Regions from separate parts of the Massilia sp. NP310 genome, predicted to be linked through region 1. Evidence: predicted binding sites of a transcription regulator. Region 1 holds the regulator's gene; each other region holds the start of a gene.
The links. The regulator FNR, encoded in region 1, switches genes on or off when oxygen is low (the NO sensors DNR and NnrR bind a similar motif). The targets are predictions, from matches to a motif close to TTGATNNNNATCAA.
Positions count from the first base shown of each region.

Region 2: KY496_RS20125 (CehA/McbA family metallohydrolase) is a predicted target of FNR. The motif match lies at 3,237-3,250, and genes of this name have one in related genera.
Region 3: KY496_RS03110 (agglutinin biogenesis protein MshI) is a predicted target of FNR. The motif match lies at 4,218-4,231, and genes of this name have one in related genera.

Region 1 is NZ_CP080379.1:1,820,610-1,827,382, forward strand. It holds gene KY496_RS07895 (formate dehydrogenase subunit alpha) at 1-173, opposite strand, end outside; gene KY496_RS07900 (formate dehydrogenase region TAT target) at 191-409, opposite strand; gene KY496_RS07905 (molecular chaperone) at 396-1,079, opposite strand; gene KY496_RS07910 (DUF2474 domain-containing protein) at 1,154-1,282, opposite strand; gene cydB (cytochrome d ubiquinol oxidase subunit II) at 1,282-2,289, opposite strand; gene KY496_RS07920 (cytochrome ubiquinol oxidase subunit I) at 2,294-3,790, opposite strand; gene fnr (fumarate/nitrate reduction transcriptional regulator Fnr) at 4,018-4,779, shown strand; gene KY496_RS07930 (AraC family transcriptional regulator) at 4,785-5,555, shown strand; gene KY496_RS07935 (DMT family transporter) at 5,614-6,552, shown strand; gene KY496_RS07940 (transporter) at 6,586-6,773, opposite strand, start outside.
Region 2 is NZ_CP080379.1:4,576,280-4,583,052, reverse strand. It holds gene KY496_RS20135 (M1 family metallopeptidase) at 1-807, opposite strand, end outside; gene KY496_RS20130 (TMEM165/GDT1 family protein) at 971-1,546, shown strand; gene KY496_RS20125 (CehA/McbA family metallohydrolase) at 1,550-3,160, opposite strand; gene KY496_RS20120 (LysR family transcriptional regulator) at 3,299-4,201, shown strand; gene KY496_RS20115 (RidA family protein) at 4,257-4,667, shown strand; gene KY496_RS20110 (GH92 family glycosyl hydrolase) at 4,795-6,773, shown strand, end outside.
Region 3 is NZ_CP080379.1:668,741-675,513, forward strand. It holds gene KY496_RS03090 (response regulator) at 1-151, opposite strand, end outside; gene KY496_RS03095 (GspE/PulE family protein) at 453-2,156, shown strand; gene KY496_RS03100 (type II secretion system F family protein) at 2,168-3,400, shown strand; gene KY496_RS27345 (type II secretion system protein) at 3,599-4,078, shown strand; gene KY496_RS03110 (agglutinin biogenesis protein MshI) at 4,274-5,206, shown strand; gene KY496_RS03115 (hypothetical protein) at 5,203-5,850, shown strand; gene gspM (type II secretion system protein GspM) at 5,847-6,515, shown strand; gene KY496_RS03125 (hypothetical protein) at 6,500-6,773, shown strand, end outside.

The sequences.
Region 1 (6,773 bases):
CGTTTGACTTCGGTGGGCACCGGGGTGTTCGGCACCGGGTCGGCCTGGGCCGGCTCGATCACGTTCAGCGGCAGGTGGCGCGCCAGGGCGCCGGCGCCGGCGGCAACGCCGGCCCCGACCAGGAAGCGGCGCCGTTTCAGGGCGCTGTCGCGCGTAGACTTGACCAGTGACATGGGATTCCTCTGCTTGCCTACCAGTAGGCGGCGGTGGCGTAGTAGCGGCGGATGTGATCCGTCTCGTGATAGCCGCGCTTGACCTTGGGGTCCGGCGCGGCCGGTGCGGCCTCAGGCGCCGCGCTGGCCGGGGCGGCGGCAGCGGCCACCACCAGCGCGCCCAGCGGGGCGGCCTTCAGGAAGCCGCGCCGCGCCGGGTCGGGCTGGCCCGGCGTCTGTCGATCATGCTTGCTCATCGGTGTCCTCTCCTACTGCGAAGCTCTCGGCCTCGATGGCCAGGAAGGCCTGCGCGAAGCGCGCGACCAGGCGGTAATAGTTGGCGCCCTCGGCATTGGCGATGTCGTCCAGCGCGCGCATGCACCAGCCGCCGATGTGGGCCTCGAAGAACTGGCGCTGCACCGCCAGCGGCTGGCGCCGGATGCCGGGGGCGCCAGCGACCAGCACGCGCATGGTCTCGCACAGCGCGCCGAGGTGGTCCTCGAACTCGCCCCGGCCGCGCATGCGCGCCAGGCCAAGCCGCGCCAGGTCGTCGCGCAGCAGCGCCAGCGGCGTGTCGTTCATGTAGCCGGCCAGGTAGCGCGAGCCATACGGGTCGACCGGCGGCGTGCCGATGCTGACGAACAGTGCGTTGAATTCATCGTGCACCACCTGGGCGTCCATCACGCCGGACGCCACGGTCAGGTGTTCCCACGCACGCTCCAGCGCCGGATCGCCGCCTTCGGCCAAAATAGGATCGCTGGACGCAAGCGCTTCCAGCAGCGCCGCGTCGGGCGCCGCCAGCAGCAGGCGCGAGAGCAAGGCGTAGAGGTCGGCCCTGGCCTGGTCTTCGCCGCTGGGCGACATGGCAGGCGCAGAGACCGCGACGAAGGCGGTGTTGACGGACGTGCTCGGACTTGTAGATGACACTGTCGATCACTCCAGTTGTTCAATTTGTATCGCCAGTGTAGACGCCGATTCACATTGAGCGCGCACAGTTGCGCCTAGCGCATTCCGGCGGCATGCATGACGATTCTTATGAGAAATGCGACGAGCGACAGGGTGACGACACCACCGAGCCACAGCAGCGCCATCCACCCCAGCCGGCGCAGCCATTCGCGGCGCGCCGCCATCAGTGATACCCCGCGTCATGCTTGACCTTGCCACGGAATACCCAGTACGACCACCCCGTGTACATCAGGATGATGGGCAGGATGAACAGCGTGCCGACCAAGGCGAAGCCCTGGCTCTGCGGCGGCGAGGCGGCTTCCCAGATCGTGATCGCGGGCGGCACGACGTGCGGCCAGATGCTGATCGCCATGCCGCTGTAGCCGAGGAAGATCAGCGCCAGCGCCAGCACGAAGGGCTGGCGGAACGGCTGGCGCCCCAGTGAGCGCAGCAGCAGCGCCATGCACAGCACGACCAGGATCGGCACCGGCGCCAGGAAGGCGATGTTGGGGAAGGTGAACCAGCGGTCGGCCACCGCCGCGAAGCGCAGCGGGGTCCAGATGCTGACCGCGACGATGGCCCCCAGCAGCAGCCAGGCGAAAGGCCGCGCGACCTGGATCATGCGCGCCTGCAGCTCGCCCTCGGTCTTCATCACCAGCCAGGTGGCGCCCAGCAGTGTGTAGGCGATCATCACGCCCACGCCGGCCAGCAGCGGGAACGGCGCGACCCAGTCGAGCGGCCCGCCGGCGAAGCTGCGGCCCGAGACCGTGATGCCGTCCAAAAAGCCGCCCAGGGTCACGCCCTGGAAGAAGGCCGCCGCCACCGAGCCGCCGATGAAGGCCTTGTCCCACAGGTGGCGCTCGTGCTCCTTGGCCTTGAAGCGGAACTCGAAGGCCACCCCGCGAAACACCAGGCCGATGAGCATGAAGATCAGCGGCAGGTAGAGCCCCGAGAGGATGATCGCGTAGGCCACCGGGAAGGCCGCCAGCAGCCCCTCCCCGCCCAGCACCAGCCAGGTCTCGTTGCCGTCCCACACCGGCGCGACCGAATTCATCATGGTGTCGCGGTCGCGCTTCTTCGGCGTGAACGGGAACAGCATGCCGATGCCCAGGTCGAAGCCGTCCAGCAGCACGTACATGAAGACGGAAAAAAAGATGATCAGGATCCAGATGACGGATGTGTCGATGCCCATGGTGTCAGCTCCGCGTCGGTGGGTTGCCGCCGTCGCGGTCGGCGCCGCGGTCAGCGCCTTGGACGGGATTGTCGTCGATATTGCCTTCGATGCTGTCGTCGTTGTCGACGTTGGCCGCCGACAGCGGCCGCATCGGCGTGCGCCCTTCGCCCGGCCCGCCCTCGGGCGGCTTGTTCAGGGCGAAGTGCTGCGGCCCCTTGTTGATCAGGCGCAGCAGGTAGACGGTGCCGGCGCCGAACACGAAGACGTAGGCCACGACGAACATCGCCAGCGTCACGCCCATCGTGGTGACGCTGTGCGGCGAGACCGCATCGGCGGTGCGCAGCACGCCGTAGATCACCCACGGCTGGCGGCCGACCTCGGTCGTGATCCAGCCGGCCAGGATGGCGATCAGGCCGGCCGGCCCCATCAGCAAGGCGAAGCGCAGGAACAGGCGCTTGCCGTAGATCCGCCCTCCCCGCCTGAGCCACAGGCTCCAGGCCCCGAGGGCGATCATCAACAGGCCCAGGCCGACCATGACCCGGAAACTCCAGAACACGATCAGGGAATTGGGGCGGTCTTCGCGCGGGAACTCCTTCAGTCCCGGGAACTGGCCGCTCAGCGTATGGGTGAGGATGATGCTGCCCAGGTAGGGAATCTCGACCGCGTAACGCGTCTCTTCGCGCTCCATGTCGGGAATGCCGAACAGGATCAGCGGCACCGCCTCGCCCGGCGTGTTTTCCCAGTGCCCCTCCATCGCCGCCAGCTTGGCCGGCTGGTGCTTGAGCGTATTGAGGCCATGGAAGTCGCCGATCACCGCCTGGATCGGCGCCACCAGCAGGATCATCCACATCGCCATCGACAGCATCTTGCGCACGTTCTTGTTGTCGCGTCCGCGCAGCAGGTGCCAGGCGGCCGAGGCGCCGACGATCAGCGCCGTGGCCAGGTAGGCCGCCACCACCATGTGCATCAGGCGGTAGGGAAAGGAGGGATTGAAGATGATGGCCAGCCAGTCGACCGGGATCATGCGCCCGCCCTCGATGGCGTAGCCCTGCGGCGTCTGCATCCAGCTGTTGGCGCCCAGGATCCAGGTCGACGAGATCAGGGTGCCGATGGCCACCATGCAGGTGGCCAGGAAGTGCAGCTGCGGCCCGACCCGGTTCCAGCCGAACAGCATCACGCCCAGGAAGCCGGCCTCCAGGAAGAAGGCGGTCAGCACCTCGTAGGTGAGCAGCGGGCCCATGACGCTGCCGGCGAATTCGGACAGGTAGCTCCAGTTGGTGCCGATCTGGTAGGCCATCACGATGCCCGACACCACGCCCATGCCGAAGGCGACGGCGAAGATCTTGAGCCAGAAGTGGTACAGGTCGACGTAGACCTGGCGCCCGGTCTTGAGCCAGCACGCCTCGAGCACGGCCAGGTAGCTGGCCATGCCGATCGTGATCGCGGGGAAGATGATGTGGAAGGAAATCGTGAAGGCAAACTGGATGCGCGCCAGTTCCAGGGCTGTAAGACCAAGCATGCAAACTCCCCCGTATCGATGGCGCCAAGTAGATCACGACATCGGCCTCGCACGATTGGCCATATCATTTTTATCATTGTTGAGTGGTTTTTGAACACATGCCGCTCGGTTCGCAACAAAAGTTCATGAAAACTTCCCAATTTGGTGCAAATTTCGGCCTTGCCGGCCAGAATGCTCAGCCAACGGGTCTATAATTTGCGGTGTACTGAACAAAGCGACCATCCGTCATGAGCCAGCCCCTGTCCCGGCAAGCCGAGCCGCCCCTGAACATCCATGCGCTCAAGTCCTGCGCCCAGTGCAGCATGCACCAGCTGTGCCTGCCGATGGGCCTGGAAGACGCCGAGATCGACCGCCTGGACAAGATCATCGGCCGCCGTCGCCGCCTGGAGCGCGACGAGCGCCTGTACGGCGTGGGCGAGTCGTTCCGCAACCTGTACGCGGTGCGCTTCGGCCACTTCAAGACCTACCAGGTGAACGCCGCCGGCGAAGCCCAGATCACCGGCTTCCAGATGGCCGGCGAGCTGCTGGGCATGGATGCGATCAGCGGCACCCACCACTGCGATGCGGTGGCGCTGGAAGACTCCGAGGTCTGCGAGATCCCGTTCGCGCGCCTGGAAGACCTGTTCGGCGAGGTGCCGACGCTGCTGCGCCACTTCCACCGCATCATGAGCCAGGAAATCACGCGCGAGCAGAACGTCATGCTCCTGCTCGGCAATATGCGCGCCGAGCAGCGCTTCGCCGTGTTCCTGGTCAACCTGTCGGCGCGCTACGCCGCCCGCGGCTATGCGGCCAACCGCTTCCAGCTGCGCATGTCGCGCGAAGACATCGGCAACTACCTGGGCCTGACCATCGAAAGCATCAGCCGCCTGCTGTCGCGCTTTAAAAAGCAGGGCTGGCTCGAGGTCGACAAGCGCGAAGTCACCCTGCTCGATCCGGTCAAGCTGAAGGCGCTGGCGGCCGGCACCGACGCCTGCAGCCCGATGGCGTAAAGCCCATGACGCCGCAGCCCGCGTGCGACCTGCACCTGCGCAGCTACGACCGCGTGCACTGGGGCGACCGCCATGACTTCGCCCAGCTGGTGCTGCCGGTGCACGGTGAAGTCGTGCTCGACATCGAAGCGCGGCGCGGCCGGCTCGATCCCCTGCATGGCGCGCTGGTGGCGCCCGGCGCCTGGCATGCGCAATCGAGCCCGGGTGCCAACGGCTCCCTGATCGTCGACGTCGACGGCGCCGCCTTCGGCAGTGGCCCGTGGCAGCGCCTGCTGGAGCGGCCCTTCGTCACGCTTGGCCCCGCGGCGCGCAAGCTGGTCGAGTTCATGGGGGTGATGGCGCGCGATGCCGCGCCAACCCACGCCCCGCCCCGCGCGCTGGTGCAGGGCTGGGTGCCGCTGCTGCTCGACACCCTGAGCCTGGACGCGCCGCGCGCCACCTCGCGCCTGGCCGCCCTGCTGGCGCGCATCGAGGCCGCGCCCGGCCTGGCCTGGAGCACCGAGTCGATGGCGCGCGCCGCCAACCTGAGCGTCAGCCGCCTGCACGCGCTGTTTCGCGAAGAGCTGGACAGCACGCCGCATGCCTGGCTGCTGCGCTGCCGCCTGGATTGCGCCCGCAGCCTGTTGACGCACAGCGCGCGCAGCGTGGCCGACATCGCCCTCGCCTGCGGCTTTTCGGACCAGGCCAGCCTGACGCGGGCGATGCGCCGCGTGTTCGACACCACACCCGGCGCCTGTCGGCGTGCGGGTCAGGAGACACCGCCAACACCGCGGTAGTCCCGGCCAAGACCGGACCCACGTCCGGATCCGAGAATCTCTTCAAAGGAGATTCATCATGTACATCGCTACTGGCGCGGGCGGGCTGTCCCGCTCCACCCTGCTCGGCATCGGCGCGGGCATCGCCGCCGGCGCGCTCTGGGGCCTGGTCTTCCTGGCGCCGGAACTGGCGCCGGGATTCCTGCCGATCCAGCTCTCGGCCGGGCGCTACCTGGCCTATGGCCTGGTCGCCGCCATCCTGATCGCCCCGGCCTGGGGACGGCTGCGCCGCCATCTCGGCTGGCCGGCCTGGCGCAGCCTGATCTGGCTCAGCCTCACCGGCAACATCGTCTACTACCTGTTCCTCGCCAACGCGGTCCAGTTGGGCGGCGTGGCCATGGCCTCGATCGTGATCGGGCTGCTGCCGATCGCGGTCACCCTGGTCGGTTCGCGCGACCGTCACGCGGTGCCGCTGCGCCGCCTGCTGCCGTCGCTGCTGCTGAGCGGCGCCGGCCTGGCCTGCATCGGCTGGGAGTCGCTGTCGGCGTCCGGCCCCGGCTCGGCCGCCGGACTGGCATGCGCCTTCGGCGCGCTGGTGTCATGGACCCTCTTCGCGGTGCACAACAGCCGCTGGCTGGCGCGCATCGAGGGGATCTCGCCGCATGAATGGAACCTGCTGGTGGGCGTGGTCACCGGGCTGATGGCCCTGGCGCTGGCGATGCCGGCCTTCGTGCTGGCGCCGGGCGCGCACACGCTGCCGGCCTGGATGCAGTTCGGCGCCCTGGTCACCACGGTCGCCATCCTGTGCTCGGTGGTCGGCAACGCCCTGTGGAACCATGCCAGCCGCGCGCTGCCCCTGAGCCTGATGGGCCAGATGATCGTGTTCGAGACCATCTTCGCGGCCTTGTACGGCTTCTTGTGGGAGGCGCGCTGGCCGAGCGGGTTCGAGACCGCCGCCCTGGCGTTGCTGGTCGCGGGCGTGGTCTCGTGCGCGTCGGCGCACCGGGGCGCGCACTGATCCTGTCGGCGCAGCGTTGAAACTGCGGCGACCTCAGCGCCGCACCGACAGCCCGAACGCCAGGCTCAGGTCGGGCGTATGTCGATTCAACCCATGCACCACCATCGCATCGACCTGGCAGTTCTTGTTCAGGCGCCAGCTGACGCCGGCGTCGACCTGCATCCGGTCGCCGCCATGCGATGCGGACGCGATCTGCGGCGCCGCCACTTCAAGGAATCCCT
Region 2 (6,773 bases), 2.8 Mb from region 1:
TCCCCAGCGATACGGGCCGTACAGCTTCTCGGCCGCTTCCACCATCTTCTCGGTGTCTGCCAGCTCGTACTCGGCGGCCTTGATGCGCTGCGGCTCGGCGTAGACGCCGGTGCGCCCGCCGAGCGTGCGCGCTTCGAGCTCGCCGATGCCGATCGCCAGCAGGTAGGAAGGAATCGGCTGCGGCATATTGAACTTCCAGCCTCCCTTGCCGGTGGCCTTCATGTCGTTATCGGCGCTCATCACCACGCGCAGGCCTTGCGGCGCCTCGATGCGCGCGCTGTAGGTGAAGCGCACCGCCGGCGTGTCCTGGATCGGCACCCACGAGCGGGCATTGATCGCCTGCGACTGGCTGAACATGAACGGGTGCTTGCCCGACATGGTCTGCACCGGCTGCAGCCATTGCAGCGCGGTGGCGGTCGGCGCGGTGCGGTAGTGGATGCGCACCTTCTTTTGCTGGTCCGGCAGCTTGACGTGCAGCGGCTGGCCCTTCTCTTCGTCGAACTTGCCGAGCGAGTAGTCGGCCTTGCGCCAGGCGCCTTTCGCATCCTGCGCCTCGATCTTCGAGATCGTCAGCTCGCGCGTGTCCAGGTCGAGCGTGGTCGCCTTCTTGTCCAGCCAGTCGAGGGTCAGCTCGGCATAGCCGTCCAGGCTTTTCTTCGCGAAGTCGGCCTTCAGGTCCAGGTGCAGGGCGGTGGTCTTGACCTGGTCGTATTTGGCGTAGCTGAGGGGATCGAGTGCGAAGGCGTAAGCGCTCCAGGCGCCCAGGAAGGCTGCGGTGCTGGCGCGCAGCAGGGTACTTTTGTTCATGGTCTCTCGCAGGGAAGGTCGGCCCGGCAGGCCGAGGCGGGTGCAGGATAGCATGCACGCCTGGCCAGCGAAAGCGCGCCGCCCGCGCGATAAATACACATGCCGGCGCAGCGACTTGCCGCGTCTGCTATGATCGCGGCCTTCCTCCTGCTTCACCCGACTGATGGACGCCTTTCTCGTCTCGACCGGCATCGTGGGCCTCGCCGAGATCGGCGACAAGACCCAGTTGCTGGCTTTCCTGCTCGCCGCGCGCTTTCGCCGCCCCCTGCCGATCGTGTTCGGCATCCTTGTCGCGACAGTGGCCAACCACGCCTTCGCCGCCGCCGTCGGCGCCCTCGTCAGCGAGCTGCTGGGCCCTGGCGTGATGCGCTGGGTGCTGGGCCTGTCCTTCCTCGGGATGGCCGCGTGGGTATTGACGCCCGACGAAATCGACGCCGAGGAAGCGCAACTGGCGAAGTACGGCGTGTTCCTGACCACCCTGATCGCCTTCTTCGTGGCCGAGATGGGCGACAAGACGCAGGTCGCCACCGTGGCGCTGGCCGCGCGCTATGAATCGATGGCCGCCATCGTCGCCGGCACCACCTTCGGCATGATGCTGGCCAACGTGCCGGCGGTGTACTTCGGCGAACGCATCGCGAACCGCGTGCCGCTCAAGCTCGTGCACGGCATCGCGGCGCTGATCTTCGCGGTGCTCGGCATCGCGACCCTGCTGGGGATGGGCGAAGGCCTGGGGTTCTAATCCTCATTCCTCCTGCATGACCCACACCGGCGCCGACCACAGCACGTTGCCGTCGTCCTGGGTCACCTTCGCATAATAGAAGTGCGCGCCCGGACTCGGGGTGAAGGTGGTCTCGGCCTGGTCCGACATCTGGGTGACCGTGCCCTTGCGGCCCGGGACGCCTTCCATGATCGCGACCGAGGCTGCCTTCCGGCCGGTTGAACTCGCAAAATTCGCCACCAGCGCGAGCGGTCCGCGATTGGTGAAGCGCTCGCCCATCATCCGTCCGTTCGCGGTCAGGACCAGTTGCGAATCCTTGTCCATCGTCGCGAACACGCGGCGCGCCTTGAGCGCTTCGACGAAGGTGGCGCGGCTCAGGGCCGCGCCGTTCGGCAGCAGCACGCCGGTGCGGTTGGTGAACGACGCGCCCCAGTTGGCGCAGTGGTTGTCCTGGTTGGTGCTGAAGGCCAGGCGGTAACCCGCTTCGAGCAGGCGGTTGCAGGCGCCTTCGAAATTGCTGCGGCGGGTCTCGGTCTCGTCGACGTTGGTCGAGAACGCGGTGCTGTTCATCACCTCGCACAGCGCCATCGCTTCGCCGCCGTCCTCGGTATAGGCGAGCGGCACGCCATCGACCTGGAACTGGCCCGCGTGCGCCGGATGGTTGAACTGCCCCACCCAGCCGCGCTCGCGCATCAGCGTGTACAGCGCCGCATAGTCGCCCTTGGGAGTGCGCGTGTCGGCCATCAGCTCGCCTTTGGCATTGGTCTCCCATCCGAGCAGCTCGTCGCTGTTGAAGATGTTGATATGGCCGCCGTTGTTGATGACGCCCCATTCCAGACCGTACACCGCGAGAAAGTCCGGGTGCTTTTTCGAGAAGCTGGCGGCGCTTTCCAGGCCGGCGCGGTACAAGCCCTTGGCGGCGGCGGGGTCGGCGTCCGGCGCGCTGCCCTCCGAGCCGTCGTACATGTGGTTGTGTTCCGAGGCGACCAGGATGTCGAGGCCGCGCCCGCGCGCATAGGCGAAGGCGTGGTCCGGGCCGTGCGGCGACTTCAATGGCGATTGGGCGCCCTTGCACTCGGCGATGTCGGCGCCGCCGTCGCTGTGGTTGGTCTGGCTGTGCAGGTTGCCGAGATAGACCGTGTAGGGCAGCGCCCCGGGCGCCGGCGCGGCGGCCGGCGCGAAGGCGCGCGCCAGCGGCGAGAATGCCGGCATGGCTGGCAGCGGCGGCGCGCCGACCGCGATCTCCCAGTCCTGCTCGACTTCCTCATGCGCGTCGCCGCGCACGGTCGCGCGCAGCCGGACGCGATAGATGCCGCTCGGCGCCGGCGCCAATCCCAGGCGGCCGGACCATGGCACGGTAACGGTCATGGCCTCGCCCGTGAACGGCGCCGCGCCGCGCCAGCGCAGGGCGACGCGGCCGTCGGGCCGTACCAGCTCCACCCGCCAGTCGACGGTGGCCGCGCGCGCCAGGCCGGGATAGGCAAAATGCAGCGTGAAGGTCCGCCCTTGGGCCGCGCCGGCCTGGAACGGCGCGAGCAGGGTGGCTTCGAATTCCTGGTGTTCTGCGGGGGCGGCTTGCGCCAGGCTGCAGCACAGCGACAGGGCCAGAAACGGGGAGAGGAATGAGGTTTTCATGATGCAATTTTTGCAATTTCATACCTCATTCATATTGACCAGCCTCCCATAAAAATTGTCATTTCGTCCATTGGCTTTGATGAATTTCAATCATGACAACTTGCAACGGACGAGATAGCCGTTTATGTTGGCAGTCTCATGATCGACAAGCTCGAACTCACCCACCTGCGCACGCTCGACGCCCTGAACCGCTTCGACACCATCTCGGCGGCAGCCGAGCACCTGGACGTCTCGCAGCAGGCGGTCAGCCTGCAACTGAAGAAGCTGCGCGCCATCCTGGGCGACCCGCTGTTCGTGCGCACCGGCCAGGGCATGGCGCCGACGCCGTATGCGAAGCTGATCGCGCCGCACATCGGCCAGGTGCTGGCCCAATTGAGCGGGATTCCCCTGCCCTTCGAGGTCCGGCCCGAACAGGCCGAGCGCACGCTGGTGATCTCGGGCACCGACTACACGCAGAAGGTGATCGTGGCCGACCTGGTGCGCACGCTGAGGGCCGAGGCGCCGAAAGTGAAGGTGGCGGTGGTCGACATCGAGGTCAGCGCCCTCACCCGCAAGCTGCACCAGGGAGAAATCGACCTGATCTTCACGGTGGATGGATACGTGGCGCCCGGGCTGGTGACGCAGCCCCTGTTCCTCGAGCAGTACCGCTGCGTCACCGGCAACCGCGCGCTGGCCGAGGGCGGCGTCATGCCGCTCGAAAAGCTGGCGGAGCAAGACTTCATCGTCACCAATCCGGGCATGGCCAGTTTCACGGGATCGGCCGACGGCTGGTTCGCGCGCCAGGGATTGCAGCGGCGCGTGGTCGCGTCGGCGCCGTCCTTCTTCATGGCGCTGGAATACCTGAAGGGATCGGACCTGGTCGCGTTCATGCCATCGCGCCTGCTGCCCTGCGAGGGAGTATTCGAGATCGCGCTGCCCAAGTACCCGCCCGGCTACCAGGTCGTGGCCGCCCACCATCCGAATGCGCAAAACGATGCTTTCATCACCTGGGTGCTGGAGCGGGTCGGATCCGGCCTTGTATCCGCTACAAGCCGCGCTTGATTGCGGCGGCGGGCGCGCATGCCTAAGCTGGCGCCTTTCAACGCAAGGAACCCGCATGAGCATCGAACGCATCGATCCCCCTGCCCTGTACGACGGCGCCCCGCATGGCCTGTCCCACGCGACCATCGACCATGACACCGGCCTGGTGTTCGTATCGGGCCAGGTCGACTGGGACCGTGAGTACAAGGTCAAGCACACCACCCTGGCCGAGCAGACCGAAGGCGCGGCGCGCAACCTGATCGCGGTCCTGGAGGCCGCCGGGTCCTCGGTCGAGCAGATCCTGCAGCTGCGCGTCTACGTGCGCGGCGAGATCGGCGAGCACCTCGAGACCGTGGCGCCGATCCTGGTGCGCCACCTCGGCCTGCCGCGCCCTGCCCTGACCGGCATCGGCGTGGCCTCGCTGGCGTCGCCCGACACCCTGGTCGAAATCGAAGCGGTCGCCAAACGCCGCGCGCAAAATGTTTAGTAAACCGGCTAAACAGATGGGCTGAAACACGGTAAAGATTGCTTGGAAACCAGTCTCCACATATAAGTTTCACTTGGGTATAGTGCAAAAAACAGGCGGCGTCGCTGCTGCCACGTGTGGAGACCTCATGACGGCCAGACTCAATTTCGGACAACTCTCGATCGCCGCCAGTGCGGCATTCTTGTTTAGCGCAACTCCCGTCCTGGCCGCCGCGCCGGGCAGCCCGGCCGAAGCCGTGGACGTCTTCATCGGCACCGGCGGCGACGGCCACACCTTCCCCGGCGCCAGCCGTCCCTTCGGCATGGTGCAGCTCAGCCCCGACACGCAGCACCGCCACTTCCGCCAGAGCTATCCCTGGGCCTCGGGCTACAACTACGCCGACAGCTCGATCCTCGGCTTTTCGCACACCCACTTCTCCGGCAGCGGCCACTCCGACCTGGGCGACGTGCTCCTGATGCCCTACAGCGGCGAGACCAAGCTGGAGCCGGGCTATCCGGAGCGTCCGTTCTCGGGCTACCGCTCGCGCTTCTCGCACGACCAGGAAAAGGCCGAGCCGGGCTACTACGCGGTGCGCCTGAAGGACCATGAAGTCGATGTCGAGCTGACCGCCAGCGAGCGCGTGGGCCTGCACCGTTATAAATTCAAGGCCGGCGAGCCGGCCAAGGTGCTGCTCGACCTGCGCACCAGCATCTACAACTACGACGAGAAGAACCTGTGGGCGCGCCTGCGCGTGCGGAGCAGCACCATAATCACCGGCATGCGCGAGACGCGCGGCTGGGCGCCCGGCCGCCAGGTGCACTTCGCGATCCAGTTCTCGCGCCCGATCGACACCCGCCAACTCCTGAACCGCGAAGAATCGATTCCGTATCGCGGCTTCGCTCCGCCCGGCAAGACCCCGGCCGACAAGGCGCTGGTCGAAGGCAAGCAGCTGATGGCCGACTTCAACTTCGGCGTGCCGCAGGACGGCACGCTGCTGGTCAAGGTCGCCCTGTCGGCGGTGAGCGAAGACAATGCGATCGCCAACCTGGCCGAGATGCCGGGCTGGGACTTCGACCAGGAGCGCGAGCGCGCCGGCAAGGCCTGGAACGACGCGCTGGGCGCGGTGAAGGTCGAGGCCGAAGGCCCGATGCGCACCAAGTTCTACACCGCCCTGTACCACACCATGCTGGCGCCGTCGCTGTTCATGGACCTCGACGGCAGCTACCGCGGCCCGGACAACCAGGTGCACAAGGCGAAGAACTTCCGCTTCCACTCGACCTTCTCATTGTGGGACACCTACCGCGCGCTGCACCCGCTGCTCACCATCGTCGCGCCCGAGCAGCGCAACGCCGACTTCGTGAACTCGCTGATCGCATCAACGCAGCACAGCCCCTACGGCATCCTGCCGGTATGGCAGTTCCACGGCCTGGAAACCTGGTGCATGATCGGCTACCACGCGGTGCCGGTGATCGCCGATGCCTACATGAAGGGCATCCGCGGCTTCGACGCCGACAAGGCCCTGGCGGCGATGACGGCCAGCGCCGAATACGGCCCTTACGGCGGCCTGGAACACTATATGAAGCTGGGCTACGTGCCGATCGACCTCGAGAAGGAAGCGGCGTCGAAGACCGTCGAATACGCCTTCGATGACTGGACCATCGCGCGCATGGCCGAGAAGATGGGCAAGAAGGACATCGCGGCCCGCTACTACAAACGCGCCCAGAACTACCGCAACGTGTTCGACAAGGAGACCGGCTTCATCCGCGCCCGCAAGTCCACCGGCGAATTCCGCACCCCGTTCAATCCGGAACAGTCGAACTTCGGCAGCGACTATACCGAGGGCAGCGCCTGGCAGTATTCCTGGTATATGCCGCACGATAACGCCGGCCTGATCTCCTTCCTGGGCGGCGACACCAAGCTGGTGAGCAAGATCGACCAGGTGTTCGACGCCAAGGTCGACGAGACCGTGTACGCCCACATGGAAGACATCTCGGGCCTGATCGGCCACTACGCCCACGGCAACGAGCCTTCGCACCACGTGGCCTACCTGTACAACTACGCCGGCGCGCCATGGCGCACCCAGGAACGCCTGGCCAACATCATGGCCACCCAGTACAGCGACAAGCC
Region 3 (6,773 bases), 1.2 Mb from region 1:
TCTGGGCGTCGCGTGAAACGTGGTCGCGTTCGCGCAGCGCGGCATCGCGCGCCAGGGCGATGTAACCGACCAGGATCGGCAGCGCGCAGGCCAACACCAGGATGTAGAGCTTGACGCGGATCGAGGGCAGCGACAGACGGACAAATGGCAAGGACGACTCCTGGTTTAAACACGGTAATGGACGCAGGCCTCATGTTAGCTGGCCCCATCCATACCGCATAGCGTCGGTTTTGATTGCCGCCACGCATCGTCTTTACGCTGCAACATGCCGGATCGGCCATATTGTCCTGAATGAATGTCGCGAACCGGTCAGTCGATGGCGGATTGTTACCGTAAGGCGTGGGCAACGAGGCGAAATCGAGACAGTATCGCGCGCCAGCACGATGCCGATAATCACTATTGTTCCCTCAGGCATTAAAATCCCTCTTGCAAGAATTAACCCAAGGGATGGTATGGCAAGGCCAGAGAAAGTCCGCCTCGGCGAAGTGCTGATGCAGCAGAAACTGTTGAGCGAAGAGCAACTGCAGCAGGCGCTCGCCGACCAGAAGCGCACCGGCCGCAAGCTCGGCCGGGTATTCGTCGAAAGCGGCTTCGTCACCGAAGACCAGATTTCGGGCGCGCTGGCGCGCCAGCTCGACATCCCTTACCTGAACCTGAAGTTCTACAACATCAACGCCGACCTGGTGCGCCTGCTGCCCGAGACCGCGGCGCGGCGCTTCCGCGCGCTGGTGCTGGAAGACCGCAGGGAGACGATGCTGGTCGGCGTATCCGACCCGACCGACCTGTTCGCCTACGACGAGATCGCGCGCCTGCTTAAAAAAGGCGTCGAGCTGGCGGTGGTCAACGAGACCGAGGTCCTGGGCGCGATCGACCGCATCTACCGCCGCACCGGCGAGATCACGGGCCTGGCGCGCGAGGTCGAGGCCGACCTGGGCGACGCCTCGATCGACTTCGGCGCGCTGGCCGCCAATCCGGGACTGGAGGAAGCGCCGATCGTCAAGCTGCTGCAATCGGTGTTCGACGACGCGGCCCAGGTGCGCGCATCCGACATCCACATCGAGCCGCAGGAAGGCCGGCTGCAGATCCGCTTCCGTATCGACGGCGTGCTGCACCTGCAGACCGAGGCCGACCTCAAGGTGGCCACGCCGCTGGCGCTGCGCCTGAAACTGATGGCCGATCTCGACATCTCCGAGAAACGCCTGCCGCAGGACGGCCGCTTCGCGGTCAAGGTGCGCAACCAGCGCATCGACGTGCGTATCTCGACCATGCCAACCCAGTACGGCGAATCGGTTGTCATGCGTCTGCTGAACCAGGTCGCCGCCCACCTGCGGCTCGACGCGATCGGCATGCCGGCGCGGCTGGTCGAGCGTTTTCGCGCCATCGTCGCCCGGCCCAACGGCCTGGTGCTGGTGACCGGGCCGACCGGCAGCGGCAAGACCACGACGCTGTACAGCGCCTTGTCAGAACTGAACTCGGTCGAGAAAAAGCTCATCACGGTCGAGGATCCGGTGGAATACCGCCTGTCGGGCATCAACCAGGTGCAGGTCAACGACAAGATCGAGCTGTCGTTCGCGCGCGTGCTGCGCTCGGCGCTGCGGCAAGACCCGGACATCGTGCTGGTTGGCGAGATGCGCGACCAGGAAACCGCCGCCATCGGCCTGCGCGCCGCGATGACGGGCCACCTGGTGCTGTCGACGCTGCACACCAACGACGCCGCCTCGACCCCGCTGCGCCTGATGGACATGGGCGTGCCGCGCTATATGGTGAGCGGTTCGCTGCAGGCGGTGCTGGCGCAGCGCCTGGTGCGCGTGATCTGCGAGAGCTGCAGCGTCGACTACCAGCCGGCCGCCAACGAGGTCGACTGGCTGCGCGCCGAACTGGGCGAGCATGCCGCGACCACGCGCTTTTATCACGGCAAGGGCTGCTCGCACTGCAACGGCACCGGCTATCGCGGCCGCACCGGCGTCTATGAGTTGCTGGAGATGACGCGCGCCGTCACCGACGCGGTCAATCATCCGGATCCGGGGCATTTCCTCAAGGTCGCCCACACCGAGATGCGCGGCGAGACCCTGCGCCGCCACGCGGTGAGCCTGGCGGTGCAAGGGCGTTCGACCATCGCCGAGGCGATGCGGGTCAGTAACCAGATGGACGACTGATCTAGAAGCCCATGCCATATTTCGCCTACAAGGGCCGCAACGGACGCGGCGAGCAGGTAACGGGCGTGCTCGAAGGCGCCGACAGCGGGGCCGTGGCCGACCAGCTGTTCGGCAGCGGCGTGACGCCGACCGAGATCACCGTCACCCGCAAGCGCGCCACGACCGGTGGCCCGGGCTGGCGCGAGCGCCTGTTCGAGAAGAAGGTCACGTCGATGGACGTGCAGCTGTTCAGCCGCCAGATCCATACCCTGCTCAAGTCCGGCGTGCCGATCATGCGCGGCCTGGCCGGGCTGCAGGAGTCGGCGATCAGTCCGGCGTTCGGCCGCGTGATCAAGGACCTGCGCGAGTCGCTGGACGCGGGCAGGGAATTGTCCGCCGCCATGATGCGCCATCCGCGCTGCTTCTCGCCGTTCTACCTGTCGATGGTCAAGGTCGGCGAGATGACGGGACGCCTGGAAGAAGTCTTCCTGCGCCTGTTCGACCACCTGGAATTCGACCGCGACATGCGCGAGCGGGTCAAGACGGCGCTGCGCTATCCGAGCTTCGTGGTGATCGCGATGGTCATCGCCATGGTGGTGGTCAACATCTTCGTCATTCCGCAGTTCGCCTCGGTGTTCAAGTCGTTCGGGTCCGAATTGCCGCTGATGACGCGTGTGCTGCTGGCCACCTCGGGCTTCACGGTCAAGTGGTGGCCGGCCATCGCCGGCGCCGTGGCGCTGGCCTGGTTCGGATTCAGGGCCTGGACCCGCACCGCGCAGGGGCGCTTGGCGTGGGACCGCTACAAGCTGCGCCTGCCGATCGCAGGCAAGATCATCCACAAGGGCACGATGGCCCGCTTCGCGCGCAGCTTCGCGCTGTCGATGCGCAGCGGGGTGCCGATCGTGCATGCGCTGACCGTGGTGTCGCAGACGGCCGACAACGCCTATCTGAGTTCGCGCATCGAGCAGATGCGCGACGGCGTCGAGCGCGGCGACAGCATCCTGCGCACCTCGACGGCGGCGAACGTGTTTACGCCGATCGTGCTGCAGATGATCGCGGTGGGGGAAGAGACCGGGTCGATCGACGACCTCATGGATGAGATCGGCCAGATGTACGAGCGCGAGGTCGACTACGAGCTCAAGACGCTGTCGAGCCAGATCGAGCCGATCCTGATCACCTTCCTGGGGGCGATGGTGCTGGTCCTGGCGCTGGGGATCTTCATGCCGATGTGGGACCTGGGGCAGGCGGCGATCCATCCGAAATAGGCGCACGCGGTGCGCGCTGTTGCAAAAAGAACGCATCGGCTTGAGCAAACTTAAAATTCCATCAATGAAACATTGCCTTTAAGCGATCCTTTTGCTCTCAAGACATCAAAGTTGCAGTTTCTCACGGTAGAATTGAGCAGCAAGTACATGTTCAGCAGGACGGCCACTCGTCCCCACCACCGTAACGGAGAAAAAAGAATGAAAACCAGTTTCAACAAAAAGGCGCAGAGTGGTTTCACCCTGATCGAACTGATCGTGGTGATCGTCATCCTGGGCATCCTGGCCGCCACCGCGCTGCCGAAGTTTTCCGGCCTGAACGGCGATGCGCGCATCGCGAGCCTGAATGCGGTGAAGGGTTCGCTGGCGTCGACCTCGGCCATGCTGCATGGCCGTGCCCTGATCAACCCGAATCCGCAGAACGGCGTGTTCCAGGTCGAAGGCGGCATCAACGTTCCGATGGGAACCACCGGCTACGCGAATGCATCGACCGAGCTCGCTGCCGCCGCCGGATTGAGCACCGATGACTACACCGTCGCCGACGAAGACACGGTGCTGAAAATCACGCCGAAGAGCGTGCCTTCCGCGCTCGCGACGACCTGCCATGTCACTTATACGGAAGCCGCCAGCGCCAATGCCGCGCCGGTCATCGCCCTCGCCAGCAACCTGAAGTGCGAGTAAGTTTCGCCTGATGCACGACGGGCGCTGCGATTGCAGCGCCTTTTGTTTATGGACAGCCCGCGTGCTTGTGCTTTCTGACCACACTCGGCGGCCAACTTGCGCTGGATCAGCGATTTTTTACGATTCCGGCGCGTGCGTCTTGTCTATAATCAAGTCTTCAAAAGCCGACAATGTACGATCACCGACACAGCTTGCATGCGTTTGTTTAAGAAAGCGAAAAGAAGGGATGGCTGGCTGACCGTGGCGCTCCATCGCGATGGCATGGCGCTTGCAAGCGTCGAGCGTCATCCGGATGGCAAGCCGCTGGTGCATCTGGCCCAGTTCCTTCCGGGATCGACCGGAGCCGACGCGCTCGAGAAGGCCGGGCGCGACGTGCAGGCGCATCTGCGCCACTGCATCGCCTTGCTGTCCGGCGGCGAATACCAGATCCTCAACGTCGAAGCGCCGAACGTGCCGCGCGAGGAAATGAAGACGGCGATCCGCTGGCGCCTGAAGGACATCCTCGATTTTCCGGCGCTCGAGGCCACCATCGACGTGCTCGACATCCCGCTCGACGCCAACGCGCGCGCCCAGCAATCGATCTTCGCGGTCGCCGCCCGCAACACCGTGATCCAGCCGCGCCAGAAGCTGTTCCTCGACGCGAAAGTCGACCTGCACGCGATCGACATCCCCGAGATGGCCCAGCGTAACGTGTCGGCCATGCTGGAGCCGGAAGGGCGCGGCGTCGCCATGCTCTCGTTCGGCGACGACGGCGGCCTGCTGACCGTGTCGTATCGCGGCGAACTGTACCTGTCGCGCCGCTTCGACGTCACCCTGGCCCAGCTGCTCGAGCCGGACCACGAGCGCAAGCACCAGGCCTTCGACAAGATCACGCTGGAGCTGCAACGCTCGCTCGACCATTTCGAGCGCCAGTACTCCTTCATCAGCGTTGCCAAGCTGGTGCTGGGACCGTCGGCCGTGAGCGGCCTGGACGAATACCTGTCGAGCAATCTGTACACGCCGGTCGAGACGCTCGACCTGGCCACGCTATTCGACCTGTCGCGCACGCCCGCGCTGGCGGACCAGGCGCAGCAGCAGCGTTTCTTTCTCGCGATCGGCGCCGCGCTGCGCGAAGGCGGGGCCGCATGAAGCAACAGATCAACCTGTTCAATCCGGCCTTCCAGCCGCAGAAGCAGGTACTGTCGAGCGCCACCATCGCGCTGGCGGTCGGCGCCGTGCTCGCCGGCGTCGCCATCCTCGCCGTCATCGGCAAGATGGAAACGGCCGAACTGCGGCGCCAGGCCGACAGCGGCGCCGTCCAGCTCGAGAAACGCCAGGCGCGCCTGGCGTCGGCCAACCGCGAATTCGTCCCGCGCCAGAAGGATGCGACGCTGGAGGCGCAGATCGCCGAGGCCAACACGCAACTGGCCGCGATGCGCCACATCTCCGGTGCGCTGTCGCGCGGCGAACTGGGCGACACGGGCGGCTTCGCCGGCTATTTCAGGGCGCTGGCGCGCCAGAGCGCGCAAGGCCTGTGGCTGACCGGCGTGACGGTCGGCGCCGGCGGCGCGCAGATCGGGATCAAGGGCCGCACGGTCGATCCGGCCATGGTGCCGGGCTACCTGAACCGCCTGACCCATGAGCCGCTGATGCAAGGCAAGTCGTTCGCCAGCCTGCAGATCGGCGAAGCCGCGCCGCTGCAGGTGCCGGATGCGGACGGCAAGCCCGCCACGCGCCCGGCGCCCTACATCGAATTCAGCCTGCAATCGGTGCCTGAGGAGCAGGGCAAATGAAGGAGCGGATCCTGACCCTGCGCGCGCGCATCGACGCGCTGTCGCTGCGCGAACGCGCCCTGGTGTGCCTGGCGGCGTGCGCGCTGCTGGCCTTCCTCGGCCACGCGCTGGTGCTGGCGCCGATGGAAGCGGCCCAGGAGGCGCTGCGCGCCCAGATCGCCCAGCAGCGCAGCGGGATGGCGGCCATCGACGAGGCCATCACCGGCCGCGTGCAAGCCTTCCAGCACGACCCCGACGCGCAAGCGCGCACGCGCCTGAATGCGCTGCGCCAGGAGATGGGCCAGCTTGGCGACCAGCTGCTGGCCATCGAGCACGGCCTGGTGCCGCCCGAGCGCATGGGGCCGCTGATCGACGGCATCCTGCGCGCCAACGGGCGCCTGAAACTGGTGTCGATGCGCACCTTGCCGGTCGAGCCGCTGGCGGGACCGGGAACGCCGGCGCCGGCGCCCGCGCCGGCCGCCGCCCCCTTGCTGTACCGCCACGGCATCGAAGTCACGGTGCGCGGCAATTATCTCGACATGGTCGACTACATGAGCGCACTCGATGCGATGCCGACCCGGATGTTCTGGGGCCGCGCCCAGCTCGACGTGGAGGAGTATCCCGCCGCGCGCCTGACGCTCACCCTGCATACCCTGAGCCTGGACCGACAATGGATGAAGCTGTGAAGAACCTGTTCCTGACCGTGCTGGCCTGCCTGGCGCTGGCCCAACCCGCGAGCGCGCAGGCGCTGCTCGACCCGACCCGCCCGCCGCCGGGCATGGACCGGATCGCGCCGCAGGCCACCGCCGCCGACGATGCGCCGCGCCTGCAATCGGTGCTGATCGCGCGCCATGCGGGCGGCCGTCACGTGGCCGTGATCGACGGCGAGACGGTGCGCCTGGGCGAGACCTTCAAGGGCGCGCGCGTGGCGCGCGTCAGCGCCA